Regions from separate parts of the Yersinia kristensenii genome, predicted to be linked through region 1. Evidence: predicted binding sites of a transcription regulator. Region 1 holds the regulator's gene; the other holds the start of a gene.

Region 1 (4,753 bases):
GGTTTAACACCACTGTTGCGAAAACCAATACTGGCATAACCCATGCCATTTAATGAACCGGCGACAGCTTGCACCACGGAAGCAGAACCAGGTAATTCATTGATATTATTTGTAAAATCACCATCACATAGCACTCGCTGCTTGAAGAAACCATAGGTACCTGAAGCTGAGTTTCGGCTATAGCGTTGCAAAGCGCGAGCCGCCCATGGCCCTTTCAAGCCCAGTTCGCCAAAGCGCTGGATCGGATGGGATGCTCCACACAGGCGATTTTGCGAAAAAACAGCATCAAGCTGAGATAAAGTGATTTTATTCAGTGGATTATCGCGATGGACAAAAACCACTAAAGCATCCACTGCCACGGGAACAGCCAGTGGTGGATAGCCATAACGCTGAGTGAATGCAGTGATTTCGGCTGCTTTCATTGGCCGGCTCATTGGGCCGAGTTGAGTTGCCCCTGCCGCCAATGCTGCAGGAGCAGTAGAAGAACCTGCCGCCTGTATTTGCAAATTAACGCCGGGGTAATGATGATTAAAATCATCAGCCCATAAAGACATCAAGTTCGCTAAGGTGTCTGAACCGACACTGGAAAGATTACCGGACAGAGTATGTGGCTTTGGCGATTGAACCTCTGTAGCAGGTGAAACCGCTACAGATTGCGCTAAAACGCCGTAGCTAAACCCGAGCAGGGCATGCAGCAGCGCCAGTTTTCCCCATCTCATCAGCTTAGTGTCCATGCAGTCTTAGGATTTGACTGCATTCTCGGTTAAAACCGTCGGAACAATCAATCGATTCGGCAAGGTAAAAATAAATCTCGTCCCCAAGCCGATTTCACTCATGACATCCAAACGCGCGTCATGGTGGCTCAGAGCATGTTTTACAATTGCCAGCCCCAATCCACTCCCCCCCGTTTGCCTTGAGCGGGCCTTATCCACCCGGTAGAAGCGCTCAGTCAGGCGCGGCACATGCTCAGGGCCAATTCCCGGCCCATTGTCACTGACCTGAAACTGTGCCCCTTGCGCAGTTTTCTGCCAACACACCTCAATTTTAGTGCCATCAGGCGTGTGATTGACCGCGTTATAGACCAGATTAGAAACAGCACTGCGCAGTTGGTCTTCGTTACCAAATACTTTCAGTTGATCATTAACCCGGAAAGTAATTTCATGACGCCCACCACTCAGCGCTTGCACCTCATGCTGTAATATCTTGAGCATCCGAGGAATATCAACTTGTTCATTCATATCTACATTAGGAGCCGCTTCAATTCGCGACAACGTCAATAATTGCTTGACCAGCCCATCCATTCTCTTGGTCTGTTCCTGCATCGTTCCCAGCGCTTTATCCCGTAATGGCCCCGCCAATTCTTGGTCGTGCATCATTTCCAGATATCCCTGTAACACCGTCAGGGGGGTGCGCAGCTCGTGGCTGACATTGGCAAAGAAATTGCGCCGAGCCCCTTCCAACTGACGCATCTGGGTAACATCACGGGCGACCATCAATAATTGCCCTTCTGAATAAGGCATGACGCGGAACTCAACATAATAGCCATTATTGAGTTGCAGGGTCAGTGGGCGGGAAAACTCTTGCTGCTGCAAATACTGGCTGAATTCGGGATAGCGCAATAAGTTAAGAATATGCTGTCCATTATCCTCCGGCCAGCGGAACCCCAGCAATTGCTGAGCCAAACCGTTGCACCAGAAAATGTTACCGTCAATGGTGGTCATCACCACAGCATCGGGTAAAGATTCTGCGCCACTGCGGAACCGTTTGATAAGTAAGGCCAATTCTCGCCGACGCCGCCGATTTCGCAGTTGCATCTGATATAAGCCATAAAATAAAGGTTCCCAGCTCCAACGCCCTGACGGCGGAGTCATGCTGCGGTCCAACCACAGCCAGTGAGATAATTTGAGTTGGTTATAAAAATTCCACACCAGCGCGGCAACTACTGAGACTAGCAATAACCAAGGAAGGTACCCGATAAAGGCACCTAACAGTAATGCAGGCAAACAAAAAAGAGCCAGCTCTAAAGCCAGCGTTTTCCATGATAAACGTTCTAACACAACGAATTCTCCGGCACTGAAAACTCAGTAGCGCGTTGAGAAGCGGTACCCGGTTCCCCGGACAGTTTGTACCATTCTGTCATGGCCATCAGTTTCAAGTGCCTTGCGTAGCCGACGAATATGCACATCAACGGTGCGATCTTCTACATAAACGTTAGTGCCCCAGACATAATTAAGCAACTGTTCACGGCTATAAACTCGCTCTGGATGGGTCATAAAGAAATGCAATAATTTAAATTCGGTCGGCCCCATATCCAGCGCTTGCTCATTGGACATCACCCGATGTGAAGAGGGATCAAGACTCAGTCCTTGCATTTCAATCACTTCTTCCACTGCCATTGGCGATATCCGGCGCATGACTGCTTTAATACGCGCCACCAGTTCTTTGGGTGAAAAAGGCTTAGTAATATAATCATCAGCACCCACCTCTAAACCGCGAACTCTGTCTTCCTCTTCACCACGGGCGGTCAGCATCATCACCGGGATATCCCGGGTCAGAGCTTCGCGTTTCATATGCTTAATAAACTGAATCCCCGAGCCCCCCGGTAACATCCAATCCAACAACACTAAATCAGGGTAAGGCTCTGATAAACGGGTTACTGCGCTGTCATAATCCTCGGCTTCTAACGGTTGGTAGCCATTTTGTTCCAACACAAAGCACACCATCTCACGGATTGGGGCTTCATCTTCCACTACCAGTATGCGTCTTGCCATCATCAACCCTGCCAGTAAGTTAGTGGTCACTATTTGATTTCGGGAGCCATTATGCGTCAGTTTTGTGACATTTTTATGAAAAACATCGCGCTCTTGCAAGCAATAAGCATAGTGATAAATTTCATGATAATTGCAAAATGCAGCACTCAAGTTTGCGAAGCGTCTCGGAGATTTCACTCACACTCTTTTTTTAGCCGCGACATCCGGCGGGCAGTGTTTATAATCAGCGCCATTATCTTTGGAATACCACCTGCCCTAGCGGGAGATTTATGCGCATTATTCATACCTCTGATTGGCACTTAGGCCAGCATTTCTTCACCAAAAGCCGTGCGGCTGAACATCAAGCCTTTCTGCACTGGCTCATTGAACAGATCAAAGAAAATCAGGTAGATGCGCTGATTATAGCCGGTGATATTTTTGATACCGGTTCCCCACCCAGCTATGCCCGTGAGTTGTATAACCGCTTCGTGGTCGAACTCCAGCCGACAAACTGCCAGTTAATTGTTCTGGGGGGGAATCATGATTCAGTATCAACGCTGAATGAATCTCGGGGTTTGCTTTCTTATTTGAATACCACGGTGATTGCCTGTGCTGGTAATGATTTAGCCCAACAAGTTATTATTTTGAAAAACCGTCAGGAGCAACCTGCGGCCTTGCTGTGCGCGATTCCCTTTTTGCGCCCACGCGATTTAGTCACTAGTCAGGCCGGAGAATCCGGTGGGCAAAAGCAACTGGCATTACAAGAAGCAATTGCTGCTCACTATCAAGCGCTCTATCAGCGAGCCGTTGAGCTGCGCGCTGAGTTAGGGCTGCCCTTACCAATTATTGCCACCGGACATTTAACCACCGTGGGGGTCACCACCTCGGACTCGGTTCGTGATATTTACATCGGCACATTAGATGCGTTCCCAGCCCAAGCTTTTCCCCCGGCAGATTATATTGCTCTGGGCCATATTCACCGCGCACAGCAAGTTGCTAAAACCGAGCATATTCGCTATAGCGGCTCGCCAATCGCCTTGAGTTTTGATGAGTTAAGTAAAGAGAAAAGTGTTTATTTAGTGGAGTTTGCCCAGCAAGCATTAGTCTCAGTGACCCCGCTATTCATCCCACAATTTCAGCCGATGCAGTTAATCAAAGGCGATTTAGCGCAAATAGAGCAACAGTTGGCTGAGTTTGCCGACCATCAAGGCTTACCGGTATGGCTGGATATTGAAGTTGCCACACAAGACTATCTCACTGATATTCAAAAACGAATTCAGGCACTAGCCGCAGAGCTTCCGGTAGAAGTGGTGTTATTGAGGCGCAGTAAAGAACAGCGCAATAACAGCATTGAGCGGCAAGAAAAAGAAACACTCAATGAGCTGAGTGTCACTGATGTATTTGAACGCCGGTTAGCACTAGAAGCAGATTTAGCCGAACCCCGCCAACAACGTATGCGCCAAATGTTCAATCAGGTAGTTGAGGACATCTCGCAAGATAAAGATGCCGCAGAGGAGAGACCAGCATGAGAATTTTAAGCCTGCGTCTAAAAAACATTAATTCTCTACAGGGCGAATGGAAGATTGATTTCACTGCTGAACCCTTTGCCAGCAATGGTTTATTCGCTATCACCGGCCCTACAGGGGCAGGTAAAACCACCCTGCTCGATGCTATTTGTCTCGCGCTGTACCACCAGACTCCGCGTTTGACTGTCACACCTAGTCAAAATGAACTGATGACCCGCCATACTGCAGAGTCGCTAGCTGAAGTTGAATTTGAAGTAAAAGGCACGCGTTATCGGGCATTCTGGAGCCAGCGGCGCGCTAAAAATAGCCCGGAAGGGAATTTGCAAGCTCCTAAAGTTGAATTAGCACTGTGCGAAAATGGCAAAATCCTGGCCGATAAAGTACGCGATAAACTCGATATGGTGGCGGCAATCACCGGGCTGGATTTTGGCCGTTTTACCAAATCCATGATGCTGTCACAGGGGCAATTTGCTGCTT
Region 2 (4,753 bases), 1.2 Mb from region 1:
TTCTGCATATCGCCAAGATTAACGTCGATCAGGCCGGTATAAAGATCTGAGTAGTTAACATCAACATGGATCAAGGAAACTTTGGCATTGTACGGTTTGGCCATAGAGACCGCTTTTTCCACCAACACCTTACTTTCCGGAGATAGGTCAACCGCAATCAGAATGTGTTTGTAAGCCATAAGTAAACTCCTTCCATAATGTTAATTAATGGGTAAGCAAACATTCAACCGTTGAACGGGTGCTAACGCGATATCGACATAGTACCATTATGACCCCTAATTGAAGTGTTTCACGGATCACAACACACTGTTTTGATGATGATCACTAAAGTCTGTGTATATCTTTTACACGAATGTCCCATCAAGCTCTACCGTGCATGGCCCTAATATAGGGTCATATTGATTGAATTTAAAGCAGTTCATTATCCTAAGTATAGCGCTGATTAGGTATCATGATGGACGTAATTTCATATTTACTACGCAAATACTCCCTGTAAAAAATGGCGATTTAATTAATATAGTCAGTTAAGAAAGCTTAATATTTAGCCAGTTTTAGTAGGGAATAAAAGCATTTCTGCACGAGAAAAGTTTGTTATAAGTTAATACTAATTGATACTTAACAAACCCCAAAATAGGCTTAATTTAGAGATTATCAGGCTATTTTTCATTTCATTTCCTACACTCATAAAGGGAGTCCAACACGTTCGGATCGTGTGTCGAGGGAATAATGCATCGAGCCACAATCAGAAAGCGAACGATAGGGGGTGGCTTTTGAAGCCCTGGGGGTGTTTGTATCAGCTAGAGTGAGCGATGGCGCAAGGGTTCAGGGGAACACAGACCTAATGCGGGTAATATCGCTGGGAGGATGATTATGATCAGTACCGTCGCGCTTTTTTGGGCTTTGTGTGTGGTATGTGTGATTAATATGGCGCGTTATTATTCATCACTGCGTGCTTTATTAGTGGTATTACGGGGTTGCGACCCGTTGCTGTATCAGTATGTTGATGGCGGTGGATTTTTTACCTCCCACGGTCAGCCGAGTAAACAGATTAGATTAGTTGGCTATATCTTTGCCCAACGTTATCTGGATCATCATGACCCGGAGTTTATTCGCCGTTGTGAAAGGCTACGTGGGCAATTTATCCTGACTAGCGCATTATGTGGTTTGGTCGTGGTCAGTCTGGTGGGCTTAATGTTGTGGTATTAGTATGAGCTTCTGGCAAAAAAACATGTAAAAAGGCGACCTGATAAGGCCGCCTTTTATTTGCTTTTAACCCAGTGTTATCACCATTTTATATCATCAGGGTTCCGCTCAAAGCGCCCTGTGAATGTAATAAATTTTCTGGATTTAGATAAACTTCAACGCTATCCAGTACAACCCACCGGAAAGAAGAATAGAGATTGGCAAGGTTAATACCCACGCCAACATAATATTCTTCACTGTCTTACTCTGCACACCACCACCATCCACCAACATGGTGCCGGCAACAGCTGAAGAGAGCACTTGAGTTGTCGATACTGGCATACCGGTATAACTTGCAATACCGATGGAGACCGCCGCAGTCATCTGGGCAGAAACCCCTTGCGCGTAGGTCATGCCTTTCTTACCGATTTTTTCACCGATAGTGACTGCCACACGTTTCCAGCCGATCATGGTACCCAAAGACAGGGCCAGAGCGACGGCAACGATAATCCAGGTTGGTGCATATTCCACAGTTTCTAACAAATCTGTCCGCAGATTATTGAGGAAACGGCGGTCTTCAGCACTGGTTTCTGGCAGTTTGGCGACAGTCCCTGCGGTTTCTGCGACACACATCAACAAGCGACGCATATGGCTACGTTGATCGACCGTCAGGTCATCATAGCTTTGCAGGTTCGCCAACAGCGCCTGCGCATTATCAATCGCTATCATGGCGCGTGAGCTATCGCAGTGGAACTGTGCCGGTGTATTCGGCAATGTCTCTGGTGTTGGCACCAGTGGCTTCAGCGCGACAGCATGAGGTAATACTTCAACATGCTGCTGATAATATTGTTGCAGATGAGTTACTGCATCGCGGGTGCGGGCAATATCATAGCCTGTTGCATTCATATTCACGACGAATCCAGCGGGAGCCACGCCAATTAATACCAGCATGATCAAGCCAATCCCTTTCTGACCATCGTTAGCGCCGTGAGAGAAACTCACGCCAATAGCCGATATGATCAGTGCTGTACGGGTCCAGAATGGCGGTTTACGTTTACCGTCTTTCTTTTCACGTTCCGCAGGTGTCAGGTGAATACGTTGCTGCTTTTTGGTTCCGTTCCAGTAACGACGTAACAGGAACACCATCAAACCGGCAATAACCAAACCCACAATTGGGGATAAGATTAATGACAGGAAGATTTGAATCATCTTAGGAACGTTCAGCGCATCGACAACAGATGTGCTGGTCATTAATGCATTGGTTAAACCAATACCGATGATTGCACCAATCAGCGTGTGCGAACTGGAGGCGGGGATACCGAAATACCACGTGCCCAAATTCCAGATGATCGCCGCCAACAGCATAGAGAAGACCATCGCCAGCCCATGTGCTGAACTGACATTTAACAGCAGATCAGTAGGCAATAAGTGAACAATGGCATAAGCCACGCTCAAACCGCCCAGCATCACGCCGAGGAAGTTAAACACCCCTGCCATCACGACAGCCACCTGTGAACGCATGGCGCGGGTATAAATTACGGTTGCAACCGCATTGGCTGTGTCATGAAAACCATTGATGGCTTCGTAAAACAGCACAAACAACAAAGCAAGAACTAACATTAGGCCGGTATGGAAATCCAGGCCAGCGAAAAGATGCAGCATAAGCGTTACGCCAGTTTGTGGACATGAACGCGGCGCATTATCAGTGACAATGGGGGGTGGGGAAAAGGAAAATATGACCTTTTTTTGACATGACCGCAGATGAATTGGTCTTTTTGAGCAACATATGCATGTTATATCAGCAAGTTACTTAGTTTTACCGTATGAGACATTTTCTTACTATAGCTTCCTGCCAGCGGGCGACTTACAATCTCCCGCCGCTAATTTATCAGTCGAATGAATAAATAGTATGCGGATTGGCGGTAAAGCGAACAATTTTGTAGTGATGATGATTTTACTCAGTGAGGCCCAGTGTGGAACAGTTTGATGTGGTAGTGATAGGCGCAGGTGCTGCGGGCTTATTTTGTGCGGCTCAGGCCGGGCAAGCTGGGTGCCGGGTATTGTTGGTTGATAATGGCAAAAAAGCAGGGCGCAAGATACTGATGTCCGGCGGTGGCCGCTGTAACTTCACCAATATGTTTGTCGAACCCGCAGCCTATCTCTCACAAAACCCTCATTTTTGTAAATCTGCTTTGGCGCGTTACACCCAATGGGATTTCATTGATTTGATGAATCGCTACAATATTGCCTGGCATGAGAAAACACTGGGGCAACTGTTTTGTGATGATTCTGCCCAACAAGTGGTCGAGCTTTTGCTGAAAGAGTGCGAATTGGGGCAAGTTACGATTCGATTACGCAGCGATATTCTGTCAGTTGAAAAAAACGATGCTGGTTTCTTATTGCAAATTAATGATGCAAAAGTGAGCGCTCACTCACTGGTGGTGGCTTCAGGTGGGCTCTCTATGCCGGGATTGGGTGCCTCTCCCTTTGGCTATAAACTGGCAGAACAGTTTGGCTTGAAAGTTTTGCCGACGCGCGCAGCTTTGGTTCCGTTCACTTTACATAAACCGTTGTTGGAGCACCTGCAAACACTTTCTGGTGTTTCAGTACCAGCGGTAGTGATGGCAGAGAATGGTGTCAGTTTCCGTGAGAGTATTTTATTTACTCATCGTGGACTTTCTGGCCCGGCCATTTTACAACTTTCAAGCTATTGGCAGCCTGGAGAGTATGTGAGCATTAACTTACTTCCTGATACTGACTTAGAAACTTTCCTTAATAATGAGCGGCAAGCACACCCCAATCAGACCTTAAAAAACACACTGGCTCAGTTGCTTCCTAAGCGGTTGGTGGAATGCCTCCAGACTTTGGAGCAACTGCCGGATGTCACCTTGAAACAATTAAATGTGCCGCAGCAGGCCGCGTTAGTGGCTAATTTGCAACAATGGCGGGTGCAACCTAATGGCACGGAAGGTTACCGTACTGCTGAAGTGACAATTGGTGGTGTAGATACTCAAGAGCTCTCCTCCAAGACGATGGAGGCTCATAAAGTGCCAGGGTTATACTTCATTGGCGAGGTTGTTGATGTTACCGGCTGGTTAGGGGGCTATAACTTCCAATGGGCCTGGAGCTCAGCTTGGGCTTGTGCGCAGGCATTGGCGGTTGTACCACGATAATAAAAGGACTGTTCCGTTAGCCCAACGGAGACAAATTTTACTATGCGAATACAGCCGAAAAAAGAGGAAAAAATAAAAAAGGGAGAGCAAGGGTTGGCCTATTTAGATAATCAACAAAACAACTTTGAAAATAACAAAATCGGTCAATCCAAGTGACTTTCTGTACGCATAGGTACCCTGGCTCCTCAATAAATCCGGTATAATCTGGCTGGATTTATTCTTTTACTGAAGTGTCAGTATCCTTTGGATGGTTAACATAACGGCATCCTCTGTATTTTTACCTGTAATAAAGTTTGCTGCGGATTTAGTTTCTTCGAAAGCATTACGCATGGCAAAACTGAAGGTAGCTCTCTCCATTAATTCAATATCATTAAGACCATCACCAAATACCATGGTCT

Evidence for each region. The regulator PhoB, encoded in region 1, activates phosphate uptake and scavenging genes when phosphate is short. The targets are predictions, from matches to a motif close to CTGTCATAAAACTGNCNNAT.
Region 2: the regulator PhoB is predicted to act here: its motif matches at 2,916-2,935, upstream of pitA (inorganic phosphate transporter PitA).

Annotation. Positions count from the first base shown of each region.
Region 1 covers NZ_UHIY01000001.1:2,505,491-2,510,243, reverse strand. The annotation lists gene DX162_RS11405 (PstS family phosphate ABC transporter substrate-binding protein) at 1-719, opposite strand, end outside; gene phoR (phosphate regulon sensor histidine kinase PhoR) at 741-2,057, opposite strand; gene phoB (phosphate response regulator transcription factor PhoB) at 2,082-2,771, opposite strand; gene sbcD (exonuclease subunit SbcD) at 3,041-4,279, shown strand; gene DX162_RS11385 (AAA family ATPase) at 4,276-4,753, shown strand, end outside.
Region 2 covers NZ_UHIY01000001.1:1,293,202-1,297,954, reverse strand. The annotation lists gene uspA (universal stress protein UspA) at 1-179, opposite strand, end outside; gene uspB (universal stress protein UspB) at 871-1,206, shown strand; gene pitA (inorganic phosphate transporter PitA) at 1,348-2,844, opposite strand; gene DX162_RS06075 (BaiN/RdsA family NAD(P)/FAD-dependent oxidoreductase) at 3,156-4,355, shown strand; gene DX162_RS06070 (Cof-type HAD-IIB family hydrolase) at 4,578-4,753, opposite strand, start outside.